3 regions of the Pseudomonas sp. GW821-FHT09A09 genome follow, and region 1 is predicted to be linked to each of the others. Evidence: riboswitches for the same ligand, from Rfam matches in the RefSeq annotation. Region 1 holds a riboswitch; each other region holds the start of a gene.
What was found. Region 1 has a riboswitch for cobalamin ahead of AC07OV_RS16315 (CbtB domain-containing protein). Riboswitches for the same ligand answer to the same signal wherever they lie in the genome.

Region 1 (12,137 bases):
GCCGTGCCCAGGGCGCCGACACCTCGTCGGTATCGGCCGCCACCATCGAAGCGATCCGCTGCTCCATGGACGGCGTGCGTACCCGCGAAAACCAGGCCCTCAGTGCCAAGCTCTCGACCTTGTCCAACGCCATCGCCGGCGGCCCGTACATCGGCCTGCTCGGCACCGTGCTGGGGATCATGGTGGTGTTCCTCGGCACGGCCATGGCCGGTGACGTGAACATCAACGCCATTGCACCGGGCATGGCGGCGGCCTTGCTGGCCACGGCCATGGGCCTGTTCGTCGCGATCCCGGCGCTGTTTGGCTACAACCGCCTGATCACGCGCAACAAGGAAGTCAGCGCCGACATGCGCGTGTTCGTCGACGAGTTCATCACTCGCCTGGCGGAGATGCACGGCGAGAGCCAGTCCAGTGAAGCGGCCCATCGCCGCGAGCACCACGCCACCGTGCCGGCCTGAGGAGAATCGCCATGGCTTCCGTAAACGCCTCCCACGACGATGAAGAAGACGCCGCCGTCGACAGCATCAACATCACGCCCCTGGTGGACGTGCTGATGGTGGTGCTGGTGATGTTCATCCTCACCGCCACTGCCCAGGTCTCGGGTATCCAGATCCATCTGCCCAAGGCCAGCGCCTCGGTGTCGTTGTCGGAGGCCAAGACCAAGGCTATCTCCGTCAACGACGGCGGTCAGGTGTTCCTCGATGCGTACCCGGTGACCCTCGGTGAGCTGGAAGAGCGCCTGCGCATCGAGAAAGCGCTGAACCCGGACTTCCCGGTGATCGTGCGCGGCGACGCGTTGGTGCAGTACCAGAAGGTGATCGAAGTGCTCGATTTGCTGCGACGGCTGGAGCTGTCCCAGGTCGGGCTGGTCACCGGCAAACCGAGCCAGGGCTGAGTCATGACCGCACAGATCCCGATCGCGCCCCTGGCAGTGAAGAAGAAGCCGCCGTTGCGCCCGTTGAAATGGGGCGCTGGCCTGCTGCTGGGCGCCGTGGCCGCCTGGTTCTTGTGGCAGTGGGCCAATGACATGAGTGGCGTGCGGCGTGAAGCGCCCAAGGTGCCGACGATTATCCCGTTGCCGCCACCGCCGCCACCGCCGCCGGAAAAACCCAAGGAACCCGAGCCCCAGGTGGAAGAAAAGGTGCCGGAGCCGGTACCCAGCCCCGAACCCGAAGAGGTTAAGCCGGCCGAAGAGGCACCGCCTTCACCGGCGGACGACTTGGCCAACCCGATGCAGATCGATGGCGATGCGCAGTCCGGCAACGATGGTTTCAACATCGGCGCCGGCAAGGGCGGCGGCATGGCGGGCAGTGGCGGCGGCGGGTTGGGCACTGGCACTTACAAACAGTACCTGGCGGGCACCTACCAGCGCCTGATGCGCGAGGACCGGGAGCTGCGCAAGAAGGCCTTTGCCATACAGATCGACCTGTGGCTGGGCGCGGATGGTCAGGTCACGCGGGCGGTGGTGGCCAAGTCCAGTGGTGACAGTGAGACCGACGCCCAGATGCTCGCGCTGGTGCAGGCACCGCGCGCCACACAGAAGCCGCCGGCGTCGCTGACGCTGCCCATGCGCTTGTCCCTCAAGGGCCGGCGTCCGGATTGATCGAACCCTCTTTCTACGGTTTTTTACAGGAGTTGCGTACACATGATTTCCCCCGTGAATCGACTGACCCTGGCGGTTGGCATGGTCATCGCGACCCTGGTCGGCCAGGCGACAGCAGCGCCGGTCGCCCCCTCGGAAAACGTCACCATCAACCTGATCCGCCTGCTGGTGCAGCAGGGCGTGTTGACCCAGGACACCGCCAACGGGCTGATCGCCCAGGCCGAAAAAGAAGCCCAGCAGGCGCGCCAGGCCAACGCCGCGCCGGTGGTTGCCAGCGGCCCGGTGGCAGCACCTGGGGATGTGCGGGTGCAGTACGTGCCGCAAGCGGTGCGTGATCAGATCCGTGATCAGGTGAAGGCCGAAGTCATGGCCACCGCCAAGAATGAAAACTGGGCCCAGCCCAACACCTTTCCCGATTGGGTGTCGCGCATCAGCTTTGACGGCGACATTCGCCTGCGGGACGAGTCGCGCTACTTCTCGGGCAACAACAGCAATGAGCTGGTCGATTACGCCAAGCTCAATGAAAGCGGGCCGTACGACGTCAACAAAGACACCAACACCAAGTTACCGCCGCTGCTCAATACCACCAAGGACCGGGAAAACCTGTTCCGCCTGCGTGCCCGCCTGGGCATGAAAGCGGTGATCTCGCCGGAATGGACCGCGGGTATCCGCATCGGCACCGGCTCGGACAACAACCCGGTATCCACCACCCAGACCCTGGGGGGCGGCTTTGGCAAGAAGGACATCTGGCTCGACCAGGGCTACCTGAGCTGGAAGGCCACGCAGGACGTGACCCTCACGGCCGGTCGTTTCGCCAACCCGTTCTATTCCACCGACATGATGTATTCGGGTGATCTGAACTTCGACGGTATCGCCGCCAACTTCAACCATGCCTTGAATAACCAGTGGGGGCTGTTCGGCACCCTGGGTGTGTTCCCGGTGGAGTACACCTCCGACGCGGCCAGCAGCAACGGTTTCGACAAGGAAGACAGCGACACCAAATGGCTGTTCGGCGGGCAGATTGGCGCCAACTGGAAGATCAACCGCGACAACAGCCTGAAGGGCGCGGTGGCCTACTACCACTTCGACGATATCGAAGGCCAGCGCTCCAGCCCTTGTGCGCCTTGGGCCGGTGCGCCCGGCTGCGACTCCGATGGTTCACGCCTGGCCTTCATGCAGAAGGGCAACAGTCTGTTCCTGCTGCGCAATATCTCGCCCAACCCAGCCACGCCTGGCCTGACCCCGCAGCCGCAGTACGTGGGCCTGGCCTCCAAGTTCGATGTGCTGGACCTCAACCTGGCGTGGGACGCCGAGCTGCCGAGCGACTTCAAGTTGCGCACCCAAGGCAACTTCATTCACAACCTGGCCTACGACAAGGGCGAGATGCTCAAGCGCAGCGAAGGCGAGATCGTCAACAACATCAACAGCAAGGGCCAGTTTGAAAGTGGCGGCAATGCGTTGATGGTTCAGTTCACCCTCGGCAGTGCGCTGGAGATGCGCAAGCGCGGCGACTGGAACGTGTTGGCTGGCTACAAGTACATCCAGCCTGACGCTTTGCCCGACGGCTTCAACGACTCGTCCTTCCACCTGGGCGGCACCAACGCCAAGGGCTACTTCATTGGCGCCAACTACGGCCTCGACAAGAACATCTACGCCAGTGCGCGTTGGTTGAGCGCGTCGGAAGTGTACGGCGCGCCGTTCGAAGTGGATGTGATGCAACTGGAACTCAACACGCGCTTCTGATGCGCAGGGAGATGCCACATGAACATGCGAATTGGCGGGCTGTTGTTGCTGTTCGTCGCCACGGCGGCCTCGGCGGAAGGCATGGAAGAGCGCCTGCGTACGCAACTGCGCAGCACCACCCAGCAATTGCAGGCGCTGCAAAGCGAACAGGCCCAGGCCAGTGCGGCGCGCATTGCCGCCGAAAACCAGGCCAAGCAGGCCCAGGCGCAGATCAAGCAGCTGACCGCCGAACTGGAAAAAGCCCGTGGCGTAGCCGAACAACTGGCCGGCCAGCAACAGAACCTGCACAGCCAGGCGCAGGCCCAGGTGGCGGCGAGCAATGAGCAGATCGGCAAGTTCAAGAAGGCCTATGACGAGTTGCTGGTGCTGGCCAAGGGCAAGGAAACCGAGCGCGCCCGCTTGCAGGCGCAACTGACTGAACGTGACACACAAGTGCAGCAATGTTCAGTCAAGAATCAACAGATGTACGGCGTGGCCCGGCAGTTGCTCGCGGCCTACGAAAAAATCGACGTGGCCGAAGTGATGAGCATCCGCCAACCCTTCGCCAGCAGCGCGCGGGTCAAGTTCGAGGAACTGGCCCAGGGGTTTGGCGACGAGCTTTACCAAAACCGCTTCGATGCGCCGCATACCGCCCTTAATCATTGATCGACAAGGAAGAGACTACGATGAGCGACGTTCAACTGATCACCAGCGTGACCCCACAGAGCCTCACCGAGCTGCTGCAGGAAGCCGGCTACCGGGTCAACCAGACCGAACAGAACGGCATTGTGCAATTGCTCAGCGCCAGCCAGGGCATCGGCTTTGCCGTGCGTTTTGGCAATGCGGCGGTAGAGCCGGGCAACTACGTGGACTTCACCTACAGCTGCGCACTGCGAGTACAAGGTGAGCTGCCCGAAGGCCTGGCCCAGGTGTGGAACGCTTCGCGCCGTTTTGCACGGCTGTCATTGCAGGGTGAATTCCTGCTGATGGAAATGGACGTGGTGGTGGCCGGTGTCGGCGCTACCCACCTGCGCAGCCAGTTGGAACTGTGGGACCGCCTGTTGCAGGAGTTCATTGTCTACCTGCGCGAGTACAGCCAGCAGGCTGCCCAATTGCAGGCGCAGGCCGCTACCGCCCCTGAGGGTGAAGAGGCGCCAGTCCTGTGAAAAAGCCAACCCTGATGGTCAGCGCCGGTGCCCTGGCGTTGCTGGTGGTTGCGGTGGGCCTGGGCTTGCGCCCGGGCAACGACCCGGTGGCTGCGCAGCAACCCACACCTGCCGGCAAGCCGCTGCAAGACGGCCCGGCCGTGGCGCGCCTGGGCAACCAGCAGATCGACGTGCCCGAGCTGAAAAGCGTGCTGGCGAGTTTGCCCGCCGAGTCCCGCGAGCAACTGCGCGGCAATCGTGGCGCGCTGGAGACCTGGATTCGTTCGCGTCTGGCGCAAAAGGCCGTGCTCGAACAGGCTGACGCCCAAGGCTGGCGCCAGCGCCCTGAGGTGGAGCAGCAGACCCGCGCCGCCACCGAGCAGATCGTGTTCCGTGACTACATGCTGTCGGTCAGCCAAGTGCCGGCCGACTACCCCAGCGCCGCTGAACTGCAACAGGCCTACGACAGCGGCAAGGCTCAGTGGGTGACGCCACCGATGTACCGGGTGAGCCAGATCTTCCTGGCGGTCAACGACCCACAAGGCGCCGACGCCGTGCGCCGCCAGGCCCTGGAACTGAGCCGCAGGGCGCAAGCCGCACCGGGCGAATTCGCCGCCCTGGCCACGCAATATTCCCAGGACCCGGACACCGCCCAGCGCGGTGGCGACTCGGGCATGCAACCGTTGCAGCAACTGGTGCCCCAGGTACGCGAGGCGGTGTCGCGGCTCAAGGTAGGGGCCGTGTCGGAGGTGGTGCAAAGCCCGGCCGGTTTCCATGTGCTCAAGCTGATCGGCCAGCAACCGTCACGTACCGCCACGCTCGATGAACTGCGCGAACGCCTGACCCAGGCCCTGCGCGCCCAACGCCAGGAGCAGATTGCCAAGGCCTATCTGGAAGGCATGCTCAATACCGCCACTTTGAGCATCGACGGTGCCGAATTGAACAAGGTGCTGGAGTAACACACGCAAACACGCATTGGATGCACAAGACCTACAAGACAGGGAGTCTCCCATGGCATTTCTAGAACCGTCTGCCCCCCAGGGGGCTGCACCCTATCGTGAACCGATGGCGCCGCGCAGCGCCTGGTTGGCCCAGGCCGACGAGATCGAACCGGAGGTGGCGCGCTATTTCCTGGTGAGCGCGCGCTGTGGCTGTTTCATGCAGGCGGCGCGCAGCCTGAATATCAAGGCGACGTTGCTGCGCAAACGCCTGGCGCAGTTGGAGGAACAGCTGCGCCATTCGTTGTTCACCTACCAGGGCAATGGGCTGGTGCTCAGTCGTGACGGTCAGCAGTTGCAAGCGCACCTGGTGGCCCTGGCCCATGAGCGGCGTTTGCCGGTGGTGGAGCAACCGCTGATTCGCCTGGCGGTGGCCGAGCCGATCCTGCATGACATTCTCGGGCGCGATCTGATCGCCTTGCTGCGCCGCAATGCCAGTGTGCGGTTGGAGATCATTTCCCTGGACAGTCAGTTGTCCTTGCAGGCAGTGGACGCGGATGTGGTGTTGTGGCTGTCGGATGCCGACGGGCCGTTGCCGGGGCCGAGTTTTCCGACGGAGCCGCCTCGGGCGCTGGCGCGTTTGCACTATTTGCCGCATATCGCCAAGCGGTATTCGCGGTTGACCACGCGGCCGGACAGTGTCGAAGACCTGGACGATTACATGCTGGTGCAGTGGCAGCCTGATGTGCAGGTGGAGGCGTTGCAACCCTGGAACGCGGTGGTGGAGCAGCGGCTGGCGGCGGTGGTGCAGGTGCAGGCGTATTCGTTGATGTTGGAGATGATTCGCTGTGGGGCGTGCATTGGGTTGTTGCCGCATTACATGAGCAGTTTTGACCGGGGGTTGGTGGCGTTGCCGGGGTTGCTGGCTGAGAGTATGCAGCGGCAGGTGTGGTTGGCGGTGAATGCGCGGGTGCAGGATGTTGAGGCGGTGAGGATGGTGGTGGAGTTGATTGTGGGGACGTTTGAGGGGCGGCGGGAGTGGTTCGATTGAGTACATATCCGTTTCTGCGGTAACGGCTACTTCTGAGTGGTGTGGATCTGTAGGAGCCGGCTTGCCGGCGATGCAGACGCCTCGGTACATCAGGCACTCCGAGCAGATGCCATCGCCGGCAAGCCGGCTCCTACAGGGATTGGGGTTGGCCGGTTTCCAACTGTCGGCGCGGTCCAAATGTAGGAGCCGGCTTGCCGGCGAGGCAGGCGCCTCGGTGAATCAGGCATGTGCCAAACCGGGCGCCGGGTTCAGCGTTGCAGCACCCCACGGAAGGTTGCACTCAGCGCGCGCAAGGTTTCCCGTGAGCGTGCATCGCTGATCCGGCTGTAGAGCACCACTTCACTGACGGGCAATGCGGGCAGTCCAAATTGCGTGCTTACGTCCACCGCGCCGGGCGGGGCCACGCGGTGGGCGAGGGCGGCGACGCCGAGGCCGGCGCTCACGGCGGCGCCCACGGCCATTACGCCGCCGCCGACGAAGACTTCGGTCCAGTCGATGTGGGCTTCGTCCAGGGCGCGGGTGGCCAGGTGGCGAACGCCGCACGGTGCGGCCATGGTTGCCATGCGCAGCGGCGTGCCGGGAGGGTGTTGCCAGGTGGGGGCGGCGAACCAGCCAAAGCGTTCCACGGCCAGGACTTCGCCGTCTTGGCGGTCGCCTTCGTTGCGCACGATCACGGCGTCGAGTTCGTTGCGGTCGAACGCGGCCACCAGGTCGCGGGACGAGGCGATGCGCACCTCGAGGATCACCAGCGGGTCGTAGGCCGCCAGGCGGCTGAGCCACAGCGGCAGGTCGGGGCCGGCCACGTGGTCGCTGATACCGATCACCAGGCGTCGCTGCACTTGGGCGGCCATGTCGCCCAAGGCGCGTTCGTGAGCGTTGAGCAGGGCGCGCGCGGCGACGATGAATTGCTCGCCCTGGGGCGACAGCCGCACATGCCGGGGCGTGCGTTCCAGCAGACGATAACCGAGGCGTTCTTCCAGGCGTTTGAGCTTGAGGCTGATGGCGGCCTGGGAGGTGTCCAGCGCCTCGGCGGCGCGGGTGAAGCTGGTGAAATCGGCGACCAGCACGAACGCGTGCACGGTGTCGATATCCAGGGGTTTGGGTGCGTCAGTCATATCAGTTCCTTATCGCACATATATCGGGTCATATCTTGTTGAAATCATCGCTGCTGCGCAAGCTGGAACCTCATCTTGCACGGGAGTTTTTATATGTTCGCCAAACAGTATTCGCACCGCTTGCCCGCCGACTACGACATGGGCGTGATTCGCCGGCGCGCCGCACAGTTGGGGCCATTGTGGGATAACGCCGAGGGGTTGCTGTTCAAGGCCTTTATCGCCCAGGAGCAGGGCGGCAACGTGTATGCGTCGGTGTACCTGTGGTCAGACCCATTGCAGGCCGCCGACTTTCTGCTGGGGTCACGCTTCCAGAAAGTGCTCGACAGTTTCGGCCGCCCGCATATCGAAAGCTGGCTGCCGCTGGATGTGCAACGTGGGCCGGCGCAGGCGGCGTTGAGTTTGTATCGGGAAGAGTGGCCACTGGCGCCGGGGGCGGACCGGGCCGCGATACTGGCTGAGGAGAAGGCGCGCAACCTGCAGGTGGCGGACAGCCGTGACACCTTTGCGGTGTTCCTGGCGCTGGATGTGCAAGCCTGGCGTTTGGTGCGGATCACCTTGTCGGCCAAGGCACTGGATGGGGCGCATCCCGGGACGGGCTATCAGGTGTTCTACCTGGCCCATCCCGGAATCTAGTTCAGGAGTTCAAGCGTGCGCGTGGCTGGCTCAAGAGGCGCTCGGCCACCGCACCGAACACCAGGCCCAGGGTGGTCCACAGCACCAGCTGGATGCCCAGCGAGGCGACGCGGAATTTCCACAGCAGCACGGCCGAGAATTGTTCCGGCACTTCATTGATCACCGGGAACAGGCTGCCCGCCACCGACACGATCACGATGTACAGCGCCACGCCCAGGACTGCCCCGGCCCACACGCCACGGCGGGCGATCAGCTTGCGTGCGGCGTTGGTCGCGATCACGGCGGCCGCGACCGACACCAGCAACATCAGGAAGAACAGCTGGGTGCGTTGGGCGATGGTCTCCGGGTCGCCCACCGATGGCGGGTTGGCCGGGTATTTCAGGCCGGGCACCAGGATCAGCGTTACAAATGCCGCCAATGCCAGCAGCGCCGCCAGGCCACGGGGACCAACCTTGCCGATGCGGCCCAGGGCGTAGGCGAACACCAGGGAGAAAATCCCGCCCAGGGAAACGCTGTACACCACCACGCCGGTGAACAGGCCGAAGGTGCTTTGCACGTCGCGGCTCACCAGTTCTTCTTCCGGCGTATCGCCGTGCATCTGTGCCATCTGGTCTTCGAAGGCGATGGCCTTGTCGATTTGCGGTTCGCCAAAAGTCTTGGCGAAGCCGAACGCCAATACGCCGGCGAGCAGGCCCACCAGCATCCCGCGAACGAGTAATTGCCCTGTCATGTCATGTCTCTCTTATTGATTAATGGCAGGGAAAGCCCAGCAGGTGGCGACCGTCGTGGACGAATTCGTGCACGTACATGCCTTTGAAAACCGCCGTGGCACCTTGCTCGGCGCCAACGAAGTAGATCGCCAGCATCAACAGCAGGCCGCCGAAGATTGCCCAGGGGAGGATTTCGCCCAGGGGAATCGTTGGCACATAGACATCAGGGTGGGTTGCAGCGGTGTTAGCCATGAAAACCTCCAGGGATGACGCGTCCCGAAATGGAAAGCATAGGGAGCTGAAACAGGGTCTGGCTTACGGCTGTGGGGCCGAATACAGTGGCGCGACCGCGCCGGTATTGAACCGGCTTCCTGTTTCATGTTCGTTGTAACATGTTGAAACAACTTCGCCAGTCTACGCTGACTGCGCACCGAAGCAGAGTGAATTTGTGATGCAGACCACCCGTTTAAGCCTGATCTGCCATGCCGCCACGCTGGCGCAAAAGCAGGGGCGGTTTCCCGATGACGAACCCGTTGTGCTGGACTGGCAGCGTGAGGCGTTATCCCTGGCCGGTCGCTACCCGAAAAAACACCGCCTGATCTGCGGGCCGGAAGCCAGGGCCCGGCAGACAGCCAGCTTGTTCGGAGACAACGCACAGGTGGAAGACGCCTTGCGCGACGGTGATTTTGGCCACTGGAAAGGCCAGGCCATCGACCAATTGGAAGGCGAGGCCTTGAATGCCTGGCTCACTGACAGCGCCAGCGCGCCCCACGGTGGCGAGTCGGTGGACCAGATCTGCCTGCGGGTCGGGCAGTGGATGAAAGCCCTGGAAAGCCAGCCGGGGCATGTCGTGGCCGTTACCCATCCCTTTGTGATCCGTGCCGCGCTGTTGCACGTGCTGCAGTTGCCGCTGTCGATGTTCTACCGGGTCGACGTCGAGCCGCTGTCCTGCACCGAGCTGCGTTTCAACCGTGTGTGGCGCCTGCGCCTGGAAACTCACGCCTGACCCCGCGAACATGGCAAAATCCACGCCCCGCAATGAGAGCAACCCATGAAACGCATCCTGATCATCGGCATTGGCGCCGGCAACCCTGACTACATCACGATGCAGGCCGTGAAGGCGCTCAACCGCACCGACGTGTTCTTCCTGATGGACAAGGGCCAGAGCAAGGACAAGTTGATCGACCTGCGCCGCGAGATCTGCGAGACCTACATCACCGAGCCCGGCTACCGCTTTGTCGAGGCCGACTGCCCCGAGCGTGTGCGTGGTGATATCGACTACACCACCGCCGTGCAGGACCTGAACCGCGACAAACAGCAGACCTTCGAGCGCATGATCAACGAGGAAATGTCTGACGGCGAAGTGGGTGCATTCCTGGCCTGGGGCGACCCAGCGCTGTACGACAGCACCATTCGGATCCTGCAGGCGATCCTGGCCAGTGGCCGTTGCACCTTTGAATTCGAAGTGATCCCTGGCATCACCAGCGTGCAGGCCCTGGCAGCGCAGCACAAAGTGCCGCTGAACCGTATTGGCAAGTCTGTCGAGATCACCACCGGGCGCCGGTTGGCAGCAGGGCAGGCCAGCGATGCCGACACCCTGGTGGTGATGCTCGACGCCGAAGACTCCTACCGTACCGTGGCCGATCAGGACCTGGATATTTACTGGGGTGCCTACCTGGGCACACCGGACGAGATCCTGATCAGCGGTAAAGTGGCCGACGTTGCGGACGACATTCAACGGGTGCGCAAGGCCGCGCGCCTGGCCAATGGCTGGATCATGGACACCTATTTGTTGCGCAAACCCTGAGGTAACGTCCCATGCTCAAATTGTTTGCCCTGGCGCTGACCCTGGTGGCTGGCGCTGTTCATGCCGACGATTCGCTGCACACCGACCTGCCGTTGGCGTACCTGGAACAGACCCAGACCGATGCGCGCAACCAGCCGTTGGTGATTTTCCTGCACGGTTTTGGCAGCAACGAGGAAGACCTGTTTGGCATCAAGGATGCGCTGCCGTCCACCTGGACCTACCTGTCGGCGCGGGCGCCCATGCCGGTGGACCCTCACGGCTATCGCTGGTTTGCCAAGACCCAGGGTGACGCTGAGTACAACGGCGAAACGGCCGACCTGCAGCGCAGCGCCAAGCTCATCGAAGACTTTGTGGCCAAAGCTACCGCCAAGTACCACACCCGGCCCGACCGGGTATTCCTGGTGGGCTTCAGCCAGGGCGCGATCATGTCCTACGAGGTTGGGTTGCGGCAGCCGGAGCTGGTACGTGGGATCGCGGCGCTCAGTGGCAGTGTGCTGCCAGTGCTCAAGGCCGAGCTGAAACCGAATGACGCGTTGGGAGCGCTGGCGATCTTCATCGGCCACGGCACGCTGGACCAGGCGCTGCCTTATGCGTCGGCGACGCGGGCGAACGAAGTGCTGACGGGGTTGGGGTTGAAACCGGAATTTCACGGCTACCCGGGCATGCCGCATACCGTGAGCGAGGCCGAAGTGCAGGACCTGAAGGCCTGGCTGGAAAAAAGCCTGAAATAACCCGCACCTCAAAAAAATGTGGGAGCTGGCTTGCCTGCGATAGCGATTGATCAGTCGATATCGCCGTTGACTGATACACCGCTATCGCAGGCAAGCCAGCTCCCACAGGGGTGCTAAGTTGCAAGAGAGATCAGGTTACTTACCGCCGGTGATCTGCTTCACCAACTCCGCATGTCCCTTCACATCATCCCCACGGGAAATGGCCTGGATCACCAGCAGGTGATTACCCGAACCGCCTAGGAACGTGGAATTCAGCGTCTTGCCGCCGCCCTGGGTGGCGGTGCTGTCGACTTGGCGCAGGCCCAGGCCTTTGAAGGTCAGCTTCTTTTCGCCTTGCTTCTTGAAGTCCGGCAGGGCGGCGCTTTGGTCCTTGATAAAACCGGCCACGGCGCCATCGAGGAACTGGGTGTCGTTGTCCTGGATCGTAACCCCATCTTTACGCGCGGTTTCGGCGACGATCACCACGCTTTTGGTGGTCTGGTTGGCGTACAGCGTGCCCTGGGTGTCGGCGGTGCCGTCTTCGGCCTTGCCAGTGGGCAGCGTGTCGGCCACATACGCCTTGGGCAGCTTGAAGGTGAACTTGCCGCCCAGTGTCGAGATGGTTTGGGTGTCGGCCTTCTGTGGCGCGGGTTTGCTGGCCGCGAAGGCAACGCTTGCACTGAGCGCGAGGGCCAGCAGGGCG
Region 2 (12,137 bases), on a different contig from region 1:
AGGGCCAGGGCCGCGAGTTTCTTTTGCATCACGGCGTCGCCTTGCAGCAGGCCCACCAGTTCGGCGCGGGTACCCTCGACATCGGTCAGCGAGTCGAGCAGGTACAGCATGCCGCCGCACTCGGCGAGCAAGGGTTTGCCGGCAGCATGATGAGCGCGGATGGCGTCGAGCATCGGGGTGTTTTGCGACAGCGCCTGGTGGTGCAATTCCGGATAGCCACCCGGCAGGTAGAGACTGTCGGCGTCTGGCAATTGGTGGTCATGGATCGGCGAGAAGAAGTGCAACTCGGCCCCCATCGCGCGTAGCAGATCGAGGCTGGCGCCGTAGGTAAAGGCGAAGGCTTCGTCGCGGGCCACGGCAATACGCACGCCTTCCAACAGCGGCTCGGCCACGATCACTTCGGGCGCGGCAAAGGTTACCGGAGGCGGTAAGGCCACTTCGCAACTGCTGCCCAATGCTTGAGCGGCGGCGTCCAGGCGTACATCGAGGTCATTCAATTCGCTGGCTTGCACCAGCCCCAGGTGTCGGCTGGGCAGTTCGATGCCAGTTTCACGGGACAATGCGCCATACCAGCGCAGGCCTTCAGTCAGGCTGCCTTCCAGCAGTTGCGCGTGGCGCAAGGTGCCGACGCGGTTGGCCAGCACGCCGGCAAACGGCAGGTCCGGCTGATAACGCGCCAGGCCCAGGGCCAGGGCGCCGAAGGTCTGGGCCATGGCGGTGCCGTCGATCACGCCCAGTACCGGCACGCCGAAGTGCCGCGCCAGGTCGGCGCTGGAGGGGGTGCCGTCGAAAAGGCCCATCACGCCTTCGATGAGGATCAGGTCGGCTTCACCGGCCGCTTCCCACAACAGGCGGCGACTTTCCTGCTCGCCCACCATCCACATGTCCAGCTGATAAACCGGCGCACCACTGGCGCGCTCATGGACCATCGGGTCGAGGAAGTCCGGACCGCATTTGAACACACGCACCTTGCGCCCCAGGTTGCGGTGCAACCGGGCCAGCGCAGCGGTGACGGTGGTTTTGCCCTGGCCGGACGCCGGTGCGGCGATCAAGACGGCCGGGCAATGACGGGGCTGATTCAAAGTTCGACGCCCTTCTGTGCCTTGATACCGGCCTGGAACGCGTGCTTGAGCATGCCCATTTCGGTGACGGTGTCGCCCATTTCGATCAATTCGGGTTTGGCGCCACGACCGGTGACGACCACGTGTTGCATCGGCGGGCGGGCTTGCAGGTCGCTGAGCACCTGGTCCAGGTCGAGGTAGCCGTGCTTGAGGGCGATATTCAGCTCATCCAGCACCACCAGGCCGATGGCCGGGTCTTGCAGCAGTTCGCGGGACACCGCCCAAGCGGCTTCGGCGGCGGCGATGTCGCGCTGGCGGTCCTGGGTTTCCCAGGTGAAGCCTTCGCCCATGACGTGGAAACGCACTTGCTCGGGGAAGCGGCGGAAGAACAACTCTTCACCGGTGCTGTTACGCCCTTTGATGAACTGCACCACGCCGCACTGCATGCCGTGGCCCATGGCCCGGGCCAGCATGCCGAATGCGGAACTGCTCTTGCCTTTGCCGTTGCCGGTCAATACCAGCAGCAAACCACATTCATTGGGGGAGTTGGCGATGCGCTCGTCGATCACGGCTTTTTTGCGCAGCATGCGCGCCAGGTGGCGTTCGTCGCGGTCGGGGGAATCGGTCATGGCAGCTCTCCGTTGGGGCTGGACAAAAACGGCGGGCAGGAAAAAGACAATACAGACAGCCAAGCATCGCCCACCGTGATGCTGTTGGATGCTCCGGGCCGGTCTCCGGGCTCATGAGTGGCGCCCTGCGCTTATGAAAAGAGCGAGCAGGCCGACGTTGCGCCTTCCCATATCGCGCGCGATACAGTGGCAAAAGGCAGCGTCTTGACTCATTTACCGTTGCGGGGGCAGCGCCGGAATCGCGGCAGCACTGTGTACAAGTGTGCTCACTCACCGGCTTCCCTGTTTCACCCTGTCGACGCATGCGCCACAGAGCACCTGGAACAAGCCGCGAAGGTTAGTGGGTTGGGGGTGGAGCGTCAATTAAAGCTGGCCTCGCACTTGAACCATCGGACCGCCGCACTCCTCTACCCTTACAGGTATCAAGGAGAAAACCATGCATAAAACCAGACTCGCCTTGCTGATCATGCTCGCAGGCACCCTCGCCGCCTGCGGTGAAAGCTCAACGTTGCAGGTGTCCGATGGCACCGGCCCTTCGCCCAAGTTGCCCGAACCGAACAAGACACTGATCCCGACCGTCAACATCGCCCCGGCGATCGGCTGGCCTGAGGGCGCAAAACCCACGGCGGCCGCTGGCACCCAAGTGGCCGCGTTCGCCGAAGGGCTGGACCACCCGCGCTGGCTGTATGTGCTGCCCAACGGCGATGTGCTGGTGGCCGAAACCAATGCGCCGCCCAAACCGGATGACGCCAAGGGGATTCGCGGCTGGGTGATGGAGAAGGTCATGGGCCGCGCCGGCGCCGGTGTGCCGAGCCCGAACCGCATCACATTGCTGCGCGATGCCGACCACGACGGCGTTGCCGAGACGCGCACAGTGTTCCTGGAGAACCTGAACTCACCGTTCGGCATGACCCTGGTCGGCAACGATTTGTACGTGGCGGACTCGGACAAACTGCTGCGTTTCCCCTACCAGCCGGGCGAAACCGCGATCAAGGCAGCCGGTACCAAGGTGGTCGACCTGCCAGGTGGCAGCATCAACCACCACTGGACCAAGAACGTGGTGGCGAGCAAGGACGGCAGCAAGCTGTATGTGAGCGTTGGCTCCAATAGCAACGTTGGCGAAAACGGCCTGGAAGCGGAAGAAGGTCGGGCGGCGATCTGGGAAGTGGATCGCGCCTCGGGTCAGCACCGCATCTTCGCCTCCGGCCTGCGCAACCCGAATGGCATGGCGTGGGAGCCGCAGACGGGCAAGCTGTGGACGGCGGTGAATGAGCGCGACGAAATCGGCAGTGATCTGGTGCCGGACTACATCACGTCGGTCAAGGAGGGTGGTTTCTACGGCTGGCCTTTCAGTTATTACGGCCAGCACGTGGATGTTCGCGTTTCGCCGCAGAACCTGGACCTGGTGGCCAAGGCCATTGCGCCGGACTATGCCGTGGGCCCACATACGGCGTCATTGGGGCTGACGTTTGCCGAGGGTAATAAACTACCGGCGCAGTTCAGCAACGGGGCGTTCATCGGCCAGCATGGGTCGTGGAACCGCAAGCCGCACAGTGGCTACAAGGTGATCTTTGTGCCGTTCGAGGGTGGCCAGCCCAAAGGGCAACCGGTGGACGTGCTGACTGGGTTTCTCGACAACGACGAGAAGGCCATGGGTCGGCCGGTGGGTGTGGTGATTGATCAGCAGGGGGACTTGCTGGTGGCCGATGATGTGGGGAACAAGGTGTGGCGGGTGTCGGCCGCAAAATGAACTGTAGGAGCCGGCTTGCCGGCGATGGCGTCCTCAAGGGCCTCATCGCCGGCAAGCCGGCTCCTACAGTTTTTTGTCAGGGGTTGCGAGCCAGGTTTGCTGGCAACACGCGCTTGGCGCTCAGGTAGGCATTCTGCCAATACGCCTTGGACAAGGTATCCAGCTTGACCGTACCGCCGGTTTGCGGCGCGTGCACAAAACGCCCTTCCCCCACGTAGATCCCGGCATGGCTGACCTGTGAACCGCCACCGGTGGCGAAGAACAGCAAGTCGCCGGTCTGCAGGTTTTCTTCGCTGACGTCCTGGGCACGCATCACGATCAACTCACGGGTGGTGCGCGGCAACGAGATGCCCGCCGCATCGCGGTAGACAAAGCCGATCAGGCCACTGCAATCGAAACCGGAGTCCGGTGTGTTGCCGCCCCAGCGGTAAGGCGTGCCCACCAGACCCAGCGCACGGAAGAGCACGTCTTCGGCAGCAGGCGAGAAGCTCTGGCTGGAATAGTTGAACACTGGCTTGGGCTTGGCCGCCACGAACGCAGGGGGCGGTGGGCGGCTTGCGCAGGCGCTGAGGAGCGCGGCGCAAACGAGAAGAATGAGGCGGGCTGAGGTCGACATGGGCAGAACAATCCTGGTCTGGATGCGGCTTTTCGCTGCCGAACGCTGAAAACCAGAACGCGCAAGCAAAGCTCGCGCGAACGGATTCCAACAATATCCAAGGATTCTAGCGCTTACACGTCAAACTTCAAGTATCACTTTAAGTTTACTTGCTAGCGGTAACCGTCGTCGGGGCCATGGCGAGTGCGCGCTTGGCTTCGATGAAGGTTCTGCTCCAGTAGCTGTCACCCAGGTTGTCGACTCGAACACCGCCACTGCGACGGCTGCTGGAGTGGATAAACTGGTTGTCGCCCAGGTAGATACCGGCATGGCTTACGCGACCACGACCCGCCGTACTGAAGAAAAGCAGATCACCCGGCTTGAGGTTGTTGCGCGCGACCAACGGTGCATCCACGTTGATCATTTCGCGGGTGGAGCGTGGCAAGTTCATGCCCGCCTCTTCGCGAAACAGGTAGCCGATGAAGCCGCTGCAGTCGAAACCGGCTTCAGAGGTACCGCCGAAACGGTAACGGGTACCGATCAGGGACATGCCGCGTTCAAGAATGCTGTCGGCCAGAACTGGAAGCTGATAAGGCTTGTTGCCGGCGAAGTCGGCCAGTTCCTTCTCGGTTGCAACTTCTTCCTCATAAACAGTGGAAGACTGCGATGCAACGAATTTTGCCTGGGACTGCTGTTGGGTTTTCTGCTGCTCTGCCACTTGTTGAGGGTGGGAGGCGCAACCAAACAACAGGGTAACGAGTGCGAGGGGCACGAGGGGTGCGAAGCGATTTAGCATGGGCACGACCGTGGCTGATATGTAAAGAAGTCGAGACTATGCCCGCTATCAGATCGATTTGCAAATTCAATCGTGATCTATGTGACTTCTTGTTTGGACTATGACATCTAAGCCCTTAACACCCTATACGTGCCTTTTGCGTGGCCAAACCGGCCCAAACGCAGGTTTTCTGGCGCCTGGAATTTGCCAGGAGCCGCGAAACACAAGGGTTGGCTACCAGCCGAGGGTTTCCTTAAGGAAGGGAATGGTGAGCTTGCGCTGGGCCTGCAAAGAGGCCTGGTCGAGTTGCTCGAGCAAGTCGAACAACGCACTCATGCTTCGGGTGCCACGCGTGAGGATAAAGTGCCCCACTTCGTCAGTGAGGTGCAGGCCGCGACGGGAAGCGCGTAATTGCAAGGCACGCAATTTGTCCTCGTCGGACAACGGGCGCATCTGGAAGATCAGCGCCAGGGTCATGCGCGACTTGAGGTCAGCCAGCTTGATCGGCAACTCGCGTGGCGAGGTGGATGCCGCGATCAACAGGCGCCGGCCGCTGTCACGCAGGCGGTTGAACAGGTGAAACAACGCCTCTTCCCACTCGGCCTTGCCGGCGATCGCTTGCAGATCGTCCAGGCACACCAGCTCGTATTGTTCCAGATGGTCGAAGATACCGATCCCACGATCCATCAACTCCGCCAGGGGCAGGTATACCGCCGGCTCGCCCATCTGCTCGAAGCGCAGGCACGCGGCCTGCAACAGGTGGGTACGCCCCACGCCGTGCTTGCCCCACAGGTAGATCAGGCTTTCAGTCCACCCGGCGTCGGCTTCGCAAAGCCGCTCGACATAGCCGAGTGCAGCGGCATTGGCGCCTGGGTAGTAGTTGATAAAGGTGGCGTCGTCACGCAGACGCACACCCAAGGGCAGCTGAATCGGTTTCATGCTGACTGAACGGCTCCAAACGAACCGTTAGTGGCCTCTGTGTAAAGTTTGCAAAGTTTATACCCGTGACGCCGGGCGCACAATGCAGCAGACCACAAGCAAAATCAAAGGTTTGCGTTAACTTGGGCGATTTGCGCAAATTGTTTGACGCAGTTCCCCCATAAACAACAAACCCGGCCTGGGCCGGGTTTGTGACGAAGGGGTTACAGGTCGGGGTCTTCCACCCCCGTGTATACATCCGAATCCTTGTACAGATCATGCACATGGCGCACCAGCACCATGATCACCGCCGCCACCGGTAGCGCCAGCAGGATGCCGGTAAAGCCGAACAGCTCACCACCCGCCAGGATCGCGAAGATCACGGCCACCGGATGCAGACCGATCCGGTCGCCCACCAGCAACGGCGTCAGCACCATGCCCTCCAACGCCTGCCCCACCATGAACACCGCAACGATGCCCAGCATCGGATACAGGTCGCCACCAAACTGGAACAACCCCGCCACCAGCGCCGCGCCGATACCGATCACAAAGCCCATGTACGGCACGATAGCGGCCAGGCCGGCGATCAGACCGATCAACAGGCCCAGCTCCAGGCCGATCGCCATCAGGCCCGCTGCGTAGATAATCCCCAGCGCCAGCATCACCAGTAACTGGCCACGTACAAACGCCCCCAGCACTTCATGACACTCCTCGGCGAGAGAGACGATGCGCTCCTCACGATTACGCGGCAGCAGGCTGCGGATCTTGGCCATCATGATGTCCCAGTCGCGCAGCAGGTAGAACGCCACCACCGGGATCAGCACCAGGTTGGTCAGCCAGCCGATCAACGCCAGGCTGGACGCCGTGGCCTGGCTGAGCACCACACCCACGATATCGGTGGTCTGCCCCATGTGTTCGCTGATGGCCGCCTTGACCTTGTCGAACTTCCAGAACCCATCCGACAGCCCCAGCTTGGCCTGGGCCCACGGCATGGCCGTGTGCTGCAGCCAGTCGAGCATCTGCGGCGCCAGTTCATAGAGGCGAAACAGCTGCTTGGCCAGCATCGGCACCAGGACCAGCACCAATGCCGTGATGATCAAGGTGAACAAGGCGAACACCGCCACCACGCCCCAGGTGCGCGACAGGCCGACTTTCTCCAGGCGATCCACCACCGGATCGAACAGATAAGCCAGCAGCAACGCAACCAGGAACGGCGTCAGGATCGAATGCAGCAAAAACACAAAACCGCACAGCAGGACAATCCCGCCAAGCCACACCCAACGACGCGTATCCGCCATAAACCACTCCATCTCTAGCTGCTTCTATATAAGGAAGAACATTTACCAACGAAAACGCAGTTGCGCCTGAGGCTCGGGAGCAGGGGCCGGTTGAGTGCCCTCCACTGCCGGCTGCTGTGCAGGTGCCTCACCCGCAGGCACTTCCTGCAACTTGGCCAGGCTCAACTGGGTACGCAACTGATCGGCACTGCCATTGACGCGGTACACGATGCGATTGCCATCGACCAATTGGGGCTGCCCACCAAACGGCTCAAGCAGATGGCCCAGTGCGGCATAACGCTCAAGGGTCATGCCCTGCACTTCCAGCAGTTGTTCAGTACTCACGCCCGGCTTGACCGCGAAGCGTGGCGCGAGCTTCTGACTGACCGCCAGCATCACCGCGTCGGCGACGGCGCCGGTATCAGCGCCTTGGGCGGTGCCCTGCTCGCTCTTGTCACCCAGCCACAAGCGCCACTTGGCTTGCCATTGGCTGCCTTCCTGGCGCGCATGCACCGCCAGCAACGCATCGGCGCCGTAACGCTCGGACGCGGCGCGCAAGGGTGTGGCGTCAGCGTTTTCCAGGTTCGGCCCAGTGGCGACCACTTGCTCGTCCAGGTCACCCAACGGCAGGCGCAGCGGCAAGCCACGATGTTGTGCGGCTCGGCGCAATGCCTGGGCGACCGCCTGGCCGTCACCGACCAGGCTGCTGCCTTCGGTGGAGTCGTTCAGCCACCAACCGAGGATCGACGGCCGATTGCTGCCCCAGATCGACAAACCCGCCTCACGCAAGGCGCGGTCGGTGCTCACCGGATCGAAATCCACTTGCAGGCTTTCGGGAGGGCCGGCGTCGTAGCCGTACTGGCTGATGATTTGTTGCGGATCTTTACGGACGGCCGCCAGGCCCGGGCCATCGGCAGCCTTGGCGTCGCCGGTCAGGCGGATCACCAGGGTCTGCACGGCGCGCTGGGTGGCCTGGTCACGCTCTTGGGGCGACTGACTGCTGACCGGTTCAAGTACTTGGTAAAGACCATTGAGGGTTTCGGCATGACTCGCCAGGCTGACCAACGACAAGCAGCCTACAAAGAAGAATTTGCACAGACGCATGAAAGATTCCCGAACGACAAAATTAGCGGCTGGAACAGACCGTGTGAACTCGGTTTGCCAAGGCTGTGACCACAGCGACTGGTAAAACATTCACAGGGTCTTGGTAAGTTTTCGCAACGTCATAACGATAGCGGGTTCAAGGCTATACCTTAATACGCGCCTTGGCAGACCCGGTCAGCATTTTTAACCAGCTTTTTTCACGGATATGGCCCTGCCCGTCGGCCCGAGGATGGCCGCTGCCCCTCAAGCCTGATAAAATCGCGCGCCTTCGCAGACCGTCAACGGCTGGGCCTTTTACAAAAAGCGCCTGCCCGCTCGGTCGTTACCCAGAAATCCCCCCTAAAGGCCTGGATCATGAGCAAGCAACCCTCCCTGAGCTACAAGGACGCCGGTGTAGACATCGACGCCGGTGAAGCATTGGTCGAACGCATCAAGAGCGTCGCCAAGCGCACTGCGCGCCCCGAAGTCATGGGCGGCCTGGGCGGTTTTGGCGCCCTCTGCGAAATCCCGGCCGGCTACAAGCAGCCTGTACTGGTCTCCGGCACCGACGGCGTGGGCACCAAGCTGCGCCTGGCACTGAACCTGAACAAACACGACAGCATCGGCATCGACCTGGTTGCCATGTGCGTCAACGACCTGGTGGTATGCGGCGCCGAGCCGCTGTTCTTCCTCGACTACTACGCCACCGGCAAGCTGAACGTGGACACCGCGGCACAAGTGGTCACCGGTATCGGCGCTGGCTGCGAACTGTCGGGTTGCTCCCTGGTAGGCGGCGAAACCGCTGAAATGCCGGGCATGTACGAAGGCGAAGACTACGACCTGGCCGGCTTCTGCGTTGGCGTTGTAGAAAAAGCCGAAATCATCGACGGTTCCAAAGTCGCCGCGGGCGACGCCCTGCTGGCCCTGCCGTCCTCCGGCCCGCACTCCAACGGTTACTCGCTGATCCGCAAGATCATCGAAGTGTCCGGCGCCGACATCGAGAACACCCAGCTCGACGGCAAGCCGCTGACCGACCTGCTGATGGCCCCGACGCGCATCTACGTCAAGCCACTGCTCAAGCTGATCAAGGACACCGGTGCTGTCAAAGCCATGGCCCACATCACCGGTGGCGGCCTGCTGGACAACATCCCGCGCGTCCTGCCAAAAGGCGCCCAGGCCATCGTCGACGTGGCCAGCTGGCAGCGTCCTGCAGTCTTCGACTGGCTGCAAGAGAAAGGCAACGTCAACGAAACCGAGATGCACCGCGTGCTGAACTGCGGCGTGGGCATGGTGATCTGCGTGGCACAAGAACACGTTGAAACCGCGCTGAACGTGCTGCGTGAAGCGGGCGAGCAGCCTTGGGTCATCGGTCAGATCGCCACTGCCCCGGAAGGCGCAGCCCAGGTTGAACTGAAGAACCTCAAGGCTCATTAATGTCTCAGACCTGTGATGTCGTGGTGCTGCTTTCCGGCACCGGCAGTAACTTGCAGGCCCTGATCGACAGCACGCGCACCGGCGACAGCCCGGTGCGCATTGCTGCGGTGATCTCCAACCGCAGCGACGCCTACGGCCTGCAACGCGCCAGGGACGCGGGTATCGAAACCCGTTCGCTGGATCACAAGGCTTTCGAGGGCCGCGAGGCCTTCGACAGCGCCTTGGTCGAACTGATCGACGCCTTCAACCCAAAACTCGTGGTACTCGCCGGTTTCATGCGCATCCTCAGCGCTGACTTCGTGCGCCACTATGAAGGGCGCCTGCTCAACATCCACCCTTCCCTGCTCCCCAAGTACAAAGGCATGCACACGCACCAGCGCGCGCTTGATGCTGGCGACAGCGAGCATGGCTGCAGCGTGCACTTTGTCACCGAGGAACTCGATGGCGGGCCTCTGGTCGTACAGGCAGTGGTTCCGGTAGAGTCTGCAGACTCGGCGCAGACGCTTGCGCAACGGGTTCACACCCAGGAACACAGGATTTACCCGCTGGCTGTTCGCTGGTTTGCCGAGGGGCGGTTGATTCTTGGTGAACAGGGTGCATTATTGGACGGTCAGTTACTCGCGGCCAGCGGCCACTTGATTCGAACCTAGGAGATTTTATGCGTCGCGCCTTGCTCTTCGCTTTTGCGCTGTTCGCCTTGCCTGCCGTGCAAGCAGCAGACCTTCACCCTTTCTCCGCCAGCTACACCGCCGACTGGAAACAGTTGCCCATGAGTGGTTCGGCCGAACGCAGCCTGACCAAGAATGACAATGGCTCCTGGACCTTGAACTTCAAGGCTTCCATGATGATTGCCAGCCTCACCGAAACCAGCGTGATCCAATTCGACAAGGACGCCTTGCAACCGAAGAGCTACACCTTCGAACGCGGCGGCCTGGGCAAGGCGAAGAAGATCAACCTGGACTTCGACCACTCGACCAACAAGGTCACCGGTTTCGAAAACAAGGACCCGGTCAACGTCACCCTCGAAAGTGGCATGCTCGACAAGTCGACTTACCAGCTGGCGCTGCAACGTGACGTGGCTGCCGGCAAGAAGAGCATGAGCTACCGCGTGGTCGAAGGCACTGATGTCGACACCTACGACTTCCGCGTGATCGGCCCGGAAAAGGTCCAGACCAAGGCCGGCTCCATCGATGCGATCAAGGTCGAGCGTGTACGCGACCCGTCGCAGAGCAAGCGCATCACCCAGATGTGGTTTGCCAAGGACTGGGGCGGCATCCTGGTTGCCCTGCGCCAGGTTGAAACCGACGGCAAGGAATACAACATCATGCTGCTCGACGGCACCGTTGACGGCAAGGCTGTCAAAGGCAGCTGATGGGCGGGTGAGTTAGAGAAGAGGCCTCGCGGAATGCGGGGCTTTTTTTTGCCTGTCGGTTTTGCGTTGAAGCTTCTACCGCTATCGCCGGCAAGCCGGCTCCTACAGGAGGAATGCGTTCAAACTGTAGGAGCCGGCTTGCCGGCGATGGCGTCAGCATGGCCAATACAGCCCCATAAGCCTGACCCGAACATGAAACTTCTGTCATAAAACTCAATGACCTGCGACGCAATGTCACGGTTTACGTGGCCTGCAGGATAGTTGCGTTTTATGCAAAGAATTGTTGCGCGGAAAATCGGTTTACTTAGCAAGCTAACAAAACATATAAAAGAGGCCTGCGACGACTTGCCGCAGATCAACCAGAGATTGGAGCAAGCAGATGACTGTAAAAGTAACTGAACGCGACGACGAACATATGTCCCACGAAGCAGTAGCCCACGGGATTCATATCTGGGATGTACATCAGCAAGATCAGCTGGTCGGCATGTTTCACAACGAGAACGAAGCCCACAATTATAAAAACGAGCTCGAAAGTCTCGAACTGAAACGCCAGGCGCAAAGCTCCTGAGTATTCGTATGGTTCGGGTCCCTGGCCCACGCAGCCTTGATACCTGAAAACACAAAACCCGCCTTTTGAGCGGGTTTTGTATTGAAGGGGCCGCTACGTAGCCCGGCGCGGGGCAAGCCCGCTCACTACAAACAAAAACCCCGCCATTGGCGGGGTTTGTTGTTTTTACCGGCTTACCACATCAGATCGTCCGGGATCTGGTAGGCGGCGTATGGATCATCCTCATCCGGCACCTGGCTTTCGGTGAGGACATTGAGCTGCACGATACGCTCCGGTGCACGCTCCTGGATCTTCAGCGCCGCTTCACGCGGGATCACTTCATAGCCGCCACCGTGATGCACGATCGCCAGGGAGCCGTTGCTCAGCTTGTTGCGCATCAAGGTGTTGACCGACAGGCGCTTGACCTTCTTGTCGTCCACGAAGTTGTAGTAGTCCTCGGTGGTCAACTTGGGCAGGCGCGAGGTTTCAATCAGTTGCTTGACCTGTGCCGTGCGGGCCTTGGCCTCGGCTTTTTCCTGCTGCTGGCGGTTCAGCTCCTGGTCGCGCTTGACCTTCTCGGCCTGCGCTTCCTGGGCCAGGCGCGCCTGGGTGTCATCGGCTTCGATCTGGCCTTTGTGGACCAGACGTTGCTGCTTCTGTTTCTCTTTGCCGACCTGCTTGGCCTGCTTTTGGTTG
Region 3 (5,379 bases), on a different contig from region 1:
AAAACCAGCGCTCGAAGTGATGGCGGTACGAACAGTTCGAGCGGAACGTATAGATGCTCTCCCCCGCCACATCCTGCCCCCGGGTAATCGGCGCATGGTGCAGCGGTGCGATCACTACCATTTCCTCCTCGAACACCGCCACCCCTTCCAGGGTCGCGTGCAACACCGGCCCATCCACAAACGCCGCCGCCAGGCGCCCCGACAACACCCCTTCGATCATCGTGCCCGACGGCCCGGTGCTCAGGTCGAGTTCGACCTTGGTGTGCTTCTGGTTGTACGCCGCCAGCAAGGCCGGGATGCGCACCGCCGCCGTGCTCTCCAGCGACCCCAGGGCAAACGCGCCCTGGGGCTCCTCCCCCGCCACCGTGGCGCGGGCTTCTTGCACCAGGTCGAGAATGCGCCGCGCATAGCCGAGGAAGTTCCAGCCCGCCGGCGACAGGCGCAGGCGGCTCTTCTCGCGGATGAACAATTCAACGCCCAGGTCCTGCTCCAGTTGCTTGATGCGCGTGGTCAGGTTCGACGGCACACGATGAATCAACTGCGCGGCGGCGCTGATGCTGCCTTGCTCGGCAACGGCCTTGAAGATTTCCAGTTGCACCAGGTCCACGTCATTCTCCAATCGTGAATGTATTGCTTAATATTATTCAGTTTCCAGAAAAGAGACAGCCCCGTAGCCTGAACCCAATCCATTCATTCAGCAGGACGGTGCCATGAACGCAACCACCCACGCTCTCTCGATCAACCCGGCCAACGGCGAAACCGTCGGCAGCTACCCCTACGAAAGCGCCGCGCAACTGGACGCCGCCCTGAACCGCGCCACTGCTGCCTTCCACAGCTGGCGCCGCCAACCGGTCAGCCAGCGCGCCGAGCTGCTGCTGGCCCTGGCCGCCGCCCTGCGTGAACAAGCCGAAGACATGGCGCAGATGATCACCCTGGAAATGGGCAAACCCATCGCCCAGGCCCGTGCCGAAATCGAAAAATGCGCCCTGCTCAGCGAGTGGTACGCCGCTCACGGCCCGGCCATGCTGGCGCCGGAACCGACCCTGGTGGACAACGGCAGCGCCCAGATCGAATACCGCCCGCTGGGCCCAATCCTCGCCGTGATGCCGTGGAACTTCCCGGTGTGGCAAGTGCTGCGCGGCGCCGTGCCGACCATGCTCGCCGGCAACACCTACGTGCTCAAGCACGCCCCGAACGTGATGGGCAGCGCCTACCTGATCCAGCAGGCGTTCCACAAAGCCGGTTTTGCCGAAGGCCTGTTTGAAGTGATCAACGTGGGCAACGACGGCGTGTCCAGCGCCATCGCCGACCCACGCATTGCCGCGGTGACCCTCACCGGCAGCGTGCGTGCCGGCATGGCCATCGGCTCCCAGGCCGGGGCTGCGCTGAAAAAATGCGTGCTGGAACTGGGCGGCTCCGACCCGTTCATCGTGCTCAACGACGCCGACCTCGACGCCGCCGTGCAAGCCGCCCTGATTGGTCGTTTCCAGAACAGCGGCCAGGTCTGCGCCGCCGCCAAGCGCCTGATCATCGAAGCTGGCGTGGCAGACGCCTTCACCGCCAAATTCGTTGAAGCCAGCCGTGCCCTGGTGATGGGCGACCCGACCCTGGCCACCACCTATGTGGGCCCGATGGCACGCTTCGACCTGCGCGACGAGCTGCACGGCCAGGTCCAGGCCACCCTGGAAGAAGGCGCCACCCTGCTGCTGGGCGGCAATAAAGTCGCGGGGGCCGGCAACTACTACGAGCCAACCGTGCTGGCTGGCGTCACCGACCAGATGACCTCGTTCAAACAGGAACTGTTCGGCCCGGTGGCCTCGATCATCACCGCCCGCGACGCCGACCACGCCGTGGCCCTGGCCAACGACAGCGAATTTGGGCTCACTGCCAGCATCTTCACCACCGATGCTGCCAAGGCCCGCGACATCGCCAACCAGTTGGAAACCGGCGGGATCTTCGTCAACGCCTTCAGCGTGTCCGACCCTCGGGTGGCGTTTGGCGGCGTGAAAAAGAGCGGCTTTGGCCGTGAACTGTCGCACTTCGGCGTACGCGAATTCTGCAACGCCCAAACCGTGTGGCTAAACCGCAAATAACCCGCAGCCCCTGTAGGAGCTGGCTTGCCAGCGATGACGGCCGATCAGGCGATAGACATTTCGCCCCCGCCGACGCCATCGCCGGCAAGCCGGCTCCTACGGGGGATCGGGTTTTATCTCCCCCTTGGCAATACGATCGACTACCATACCGCGCCGGTTCCCAAACGGGACTAATAGGGAATCCGAAGCGCGGCCCCCCGCGTCAATCGGAACTGCCCCCGCAACTGTAGGTGCTGAGCCTGCTCCACACTGCCACTGAGCCTTGCTCGGGAAGGCCGGAGCGTGGCGACGACGCACGAGTCAGGAGACCTGCCGGCCAAGCGTTATCACGACCGGCGGGGTGTCCGGGAAGGACATCCTTGCCCTGCCCTTCGGCAGCGTCCATGGCTGTATTTCCACGACCGTACCTCCCCCTGCTCACTGTACGGTTCACACGGAGATTGCCCCATGCTGCCACGCGTTACCGCCCTGCTCACCGGCCTTGGCTTCTGCACCCTGGCCCAGGCCGCGCCCACCCATTACCCGCTGACGCTGGAAAACTGCGGCAGCACCCAGACCTTCCAGCAAGCCCCCGCACGCAGCGTGACCATCGGCCAGGCCGCCACCGAAATGCTCTACGCCCTGGGCGTGGGCGACAAAGTGGTCGGCACTTCGCTATGGTTCAACACTGTGTTGCCGCAGTTCAAGGCTCAGAACGACACCATCGAGCGCCTGGCGAACAACGAGCCGAGCTTTGAGTCGGTGATCGCCAAGCGCCCGCAACTGGTGGCCGCCGAGCTGGAATGGGTGGTCGGCCCCCAAGGCGTGGTCGGCACCCGCGAGCAATTCCAGGAACTTAAGATCCCCACCTACCTGCTGCCCTCCGACTGCGAAGGCAAGGACAACCTGGTGGGCGCCGACGGCACGCGGCTGGAGCCGTTCCGCATCGAGACTATCTATAAAAGTATCAGCCAACTGGCGCAGATCTTCGACGTGCAGGACCGCGGCCAACAGCTGAACGACGACCTCAAGGCGCGCCTGGCCAAGTCAGTCGCCACCGCCCAGGGCAAAGGCCTCAAGCAGGCCAGTGCGCTGGTGTGGTTCTCCAGCGCCGAGATGGCCGCCGACCCTTACGTGGCCGGCCACAAGGGTGTTCCGGAATTCATGTTGCAGACCCTTGGCCTGACCAACGTGGTGCAGTCCGATGAAGAGTGGCCCGCCGTCGGCTGGGAAACCATCGCCAAGGCCAACCCCACGTTCCTGGTAATCGCACGCATGGACCGCCGCCGCTACCCGGCTGACGACCATGAAAAGAAACTGGCTTTCCTGCGCAGCGACCCGGTGACCCGCAACATGGACGCGGTGAAAAACAACCGCATCATCATCCTCGACGCCCTCGCGCTGCAGGCCAGCCTCCGCATGTTCGACGGCCTTGAACAACTGGCCACGGCCATCGACGGCTACGACCTGCCCCAATGACCCGTACCCTGCTCGCCCTGGCCCTGCTCCTGGCCGCCGTGCTCGCCGGCGTGGCCATCGGCGAAACCGCTATCTCGCCGCAGGTGGTGCTGCAGGTGCTCGCCAACAAACTGTGGGCGGCGGGCTACGTGCTCGACCCCATAGACGAAGGCGTGGTGTGGAACTACCGCCTCACCCGCGCCCTGGTGGCCGCCGCGTGCGGTGCAGGGCTGGCGACCTGCGGGGTGATCCTGCAGTCGCTGTTGCGCAACCCGTTGGCCGACCCGTACCTGCTCGGCATCAGCGCCGGCGCCTCAACCGGTGCAGTATTGGTGGCGTTGATCGGCGTCGGTGGCGGGCTGGTGTCGTTGTCGGCGGGGGCATTCGTGGGGGCGATGGCGGCCTTTGCCCTGGTGATTCTGCTGGCACGCGCCAGCGGTTCGGCCAGTGGCACCGGCCAGATCATCCTCGCGGGCATTGCCGGCTCGCAGCTGTTCAACGCGCTCACGGCATTCCTGATCACCAAGTCGGCCAGCTCCGAACAAGCGCGCGGCATCCTGTTCTGGCTGCTGGGCAACCTCAGCGGCGTGCGCTGGCCGTCAGTGTGGCTGGCGGTGCCGGTGGCCGTGGCGGGCTTGGCGGTGTGTTTGTGGCACCGCCGTGCGCTGGATGCATTCACCTTCGGCACTGATTCGGCGGCCTCCCTGGGCATCCCGGTGCGGCGCGTACAGTTTGTGCTGGTGGGCTGTGCCGCGCTGGTGACGGCGGTGATGGTGTCGATTGTCGGCTCCATCGGCTTTGTCGGGCTGGTGATCCCCCACGCTGTGCGCCTGCTGCTGGGCACCGGGCACTCGCGCCTGCTGCCGGCCAGTGCCTTGGGCGGCGCGCTGTTCCTCATCGCGGCGGACGTGCTGTCGCGTACCCTGATCAAGGGCCAGGTGATTCCGGTCGGCGTGGTCACGGCATTGGTTGGCGCGCCAGTGTTTGCGCTGATCCTGATCGGCCGGAGGCACCCGCGATGAGCGTGCTCAGTTGCAGCGGCCTGGGCTTCAAGGTGCGTGACGCGGAGTTGCTGCGCGATGTTCACCTCGACGTCGAAAAAGGCGAAACCCTCGGCATCGTCGGCCCCAACGGTTCCGGCAAATCCACCCTGCTCAAGCTGCTTGCGGGGTTGCGCACGCCAGCCAGCGGCGACGTGCGGTTGGACGGCCAGCGCCTGGGCAGCTTGTCGCGCCGCACCATCGCGCAACAGCTGGCGGTGGTGGAACAACAGGCCGACACCGACGACGCCATCCGCGTCTTCGACGCCGTGGCCCTGGGCCGCACGCCGTGGCTGTCGGCGCTGAGCCCGTGGTCGACGGAAGACGACACCATCGTGCGCCAGGCCCTGCACGACGTCGACGCCACCCACCTGAGCCAGCGCGCCTGGCGCAGCCTCTCCGGCGGCGAACGCCAACGCGTGCACATCGCACGCGCCCTGGCGCAACGGCCGCAGATTTTGTTGCTGGACGAGCCGACCAACCACCTGGACATCCAGCATCAGCTTGGCATCTTGAAGGGCGTGCAAGCGCTGCCCGTCACCACCCTGATCGCCCTGCACGACCTCAATCAGGCGCTGACCTGCGATCGCTTGGCCGTGCTCGACCACGGGCGTTTGGTCGCCCTCGGCAAACCGCTGGACGTGCTCACGCCGCAACGGCTGCAAGACACGTTCGGCGTGCAAGCGCACTACCTCACAGACCCGTTCGATGGCGCGCAAATCCTGCGACTACGCCCCCACTAAACAGCCTACCGCCATCTTGTAGTGGGGGGGGGGGGGGGGGGGGGGGGGGGGGGGGGGGGGGGGGGG

Region 2: linked by a shared signal. The riboswitch ahead of cobO (cob(I)yrinic acid a,c-diamide adenosyltransferase) and the one ahead of AC07OV_RS16315 (CbtB domain-containing protein) in region 1 are both predicted to bind cobalamin.
Region 3: linked by a shared signal. The riboswitch ahead of AC07OV_RS30495 (ABC transporter substrate-binding protein) and the one ahead of AC07OV_RS16315 (CbtB domain-containing protein) in region 1 are both predicted to bind cobalamin.

Annotation. Positions count from the first base shown of each region.
Region 1 covers NZ_JBWKPU010000016.1:85,426-97,562, reverse strand. Annotated here, with positions in the region: gene AC07OV_RS16370 (DUF2341 domain-containing protein) at 1-458, shown strand, start outside; gene AC07OV_RS16365 (ExbD/TolR family protein) at 470-895, shown strand; gene AC07OV_RS16360 (energy transducer TonB family protein) at 899-1,603, shown strand; gene AC07OV_RS16355 (putative porin) at 1,646-3,346, shown strand; gene AC07OV_RS16350 (DNA repair protein) at 3,365-3,991, shown strand; gene AC07OV_RS16345 (YbjN domain-containing protein) at 4,012-4,491, shown strand; gene AC07OV_RS16340 (peptidylprolyl isomerase) at 4,488-5,429, shown strand; gene AC07OV_RS16335 (LysR family transcriptional regulator) at 5,482-6,459, shown strand; gene AC07OV_RS16330 (LysR family transcriptional regulator) at 6,708-7,574, opposite strand; gene AC07OV_RS16325 (DUF4865 family protein) at 7,668-8,207, shown strand; gene AC07OV_RS16320 (CbtA family protein) at 8,209-8,937, opposite strand; gene AC07OV_RS16315 (CbtB domain-containing protein) at 8,957-9,169, opposite strand; cobalamin riboswitch at 9,202-9,342, opposite strand; gene AC07OV_RS16310 (histidine phosphatase family protein) at 9,369-9,923, shown strand; gene cobF (precorrin-6A synthase (deacetylating)) at 9,969-10,724, shown strand; gene AC07OV_RS16300 (alpha/beta hydrolase) at 10,736-11,455, shown strand; gene AC07OV_RS16295 (DcrB/PsbP domain-containing protein) at 11,591-12,137, opposite strand, start outside.
Region 2 covers NZ_JBWKPU010000015.1:147,422-159,558, reverse strand. Annotated here, with positions in the region: gene AC07OV_RS15835 (cobyrinic acid a,c-diamide synthase CobB) at 1-1,082, opposite strand, end outside; gene cobO (cob(I)yrinic acid a,c-diamide adenosyltransferase) at 1,079-1,690, opposite strand; cobalamin riboswitch at 1,770-2,027, opposite strand; gene AC07OV_RS15825 (PQQ-dependent sugar dehydrogenase) at 2,127-3,440, shown strand; gene AC07OV_RS15820 (C40 family peptidase) at 3,517-4,056, opposite strand; gene AC07OV_RS15815 (C40 family peptidase) at 4,202-4,831, opposite strand; gene hda (DnaA regulatory inactivator Hda) at 5,045-5,749, opposite strand; gene AC07OV_RS15805 (AI-2E family transporter) at 5,953-7,026, opposite strand; gene AC07OV_RS15800 (DUF2066 domain-containing protein) at 7,069-8,109, opposite strand; gene purM (phosphoribosylformylglycinamidine cyclo-ligase) at 8,464-9,522, shown strand; gene purN (phosphoribosylglycinamide formyltransferase) at 9,522-10,172, shown strand; gene AC07OV_RS15785 (DUF3108 domain-containing protein) at 10,181-10,894, shown strand; gene AC07OV_RS15780 (hypothetical protein) at 11,274-11,462, shown strand; gene AC07OV_RS15775 (DUF2058 domain-containing protein) at 11,636-12,137, opposite strand, start outside.
Region 3 covers NZ_JBWKPU010000077.1:651-6,029, forward strand. Annotated here, with positions in the region: gene ptrR (putrescine utilization regulator PtrR) at 1-607, opposite strand, end outside; gene AC07OV_RS30490 (aldehyde dehydrogenase family protein) at 711-2,093, shown strand; cobalamin riboswitch at 2,231-2,424, shown strand; gene AC07OV_RS30495 (ABC transporter substrate-binding protein) at 2,541-3,551, shown strand; gene AC07OV_RS30500 (FecCD family ABC transporter permease) at 3,548-4,552, shown strand; gene AC07OV_RS30505 (ABC transporter ATP-binding protein) at 4,549-5,313, shown strand.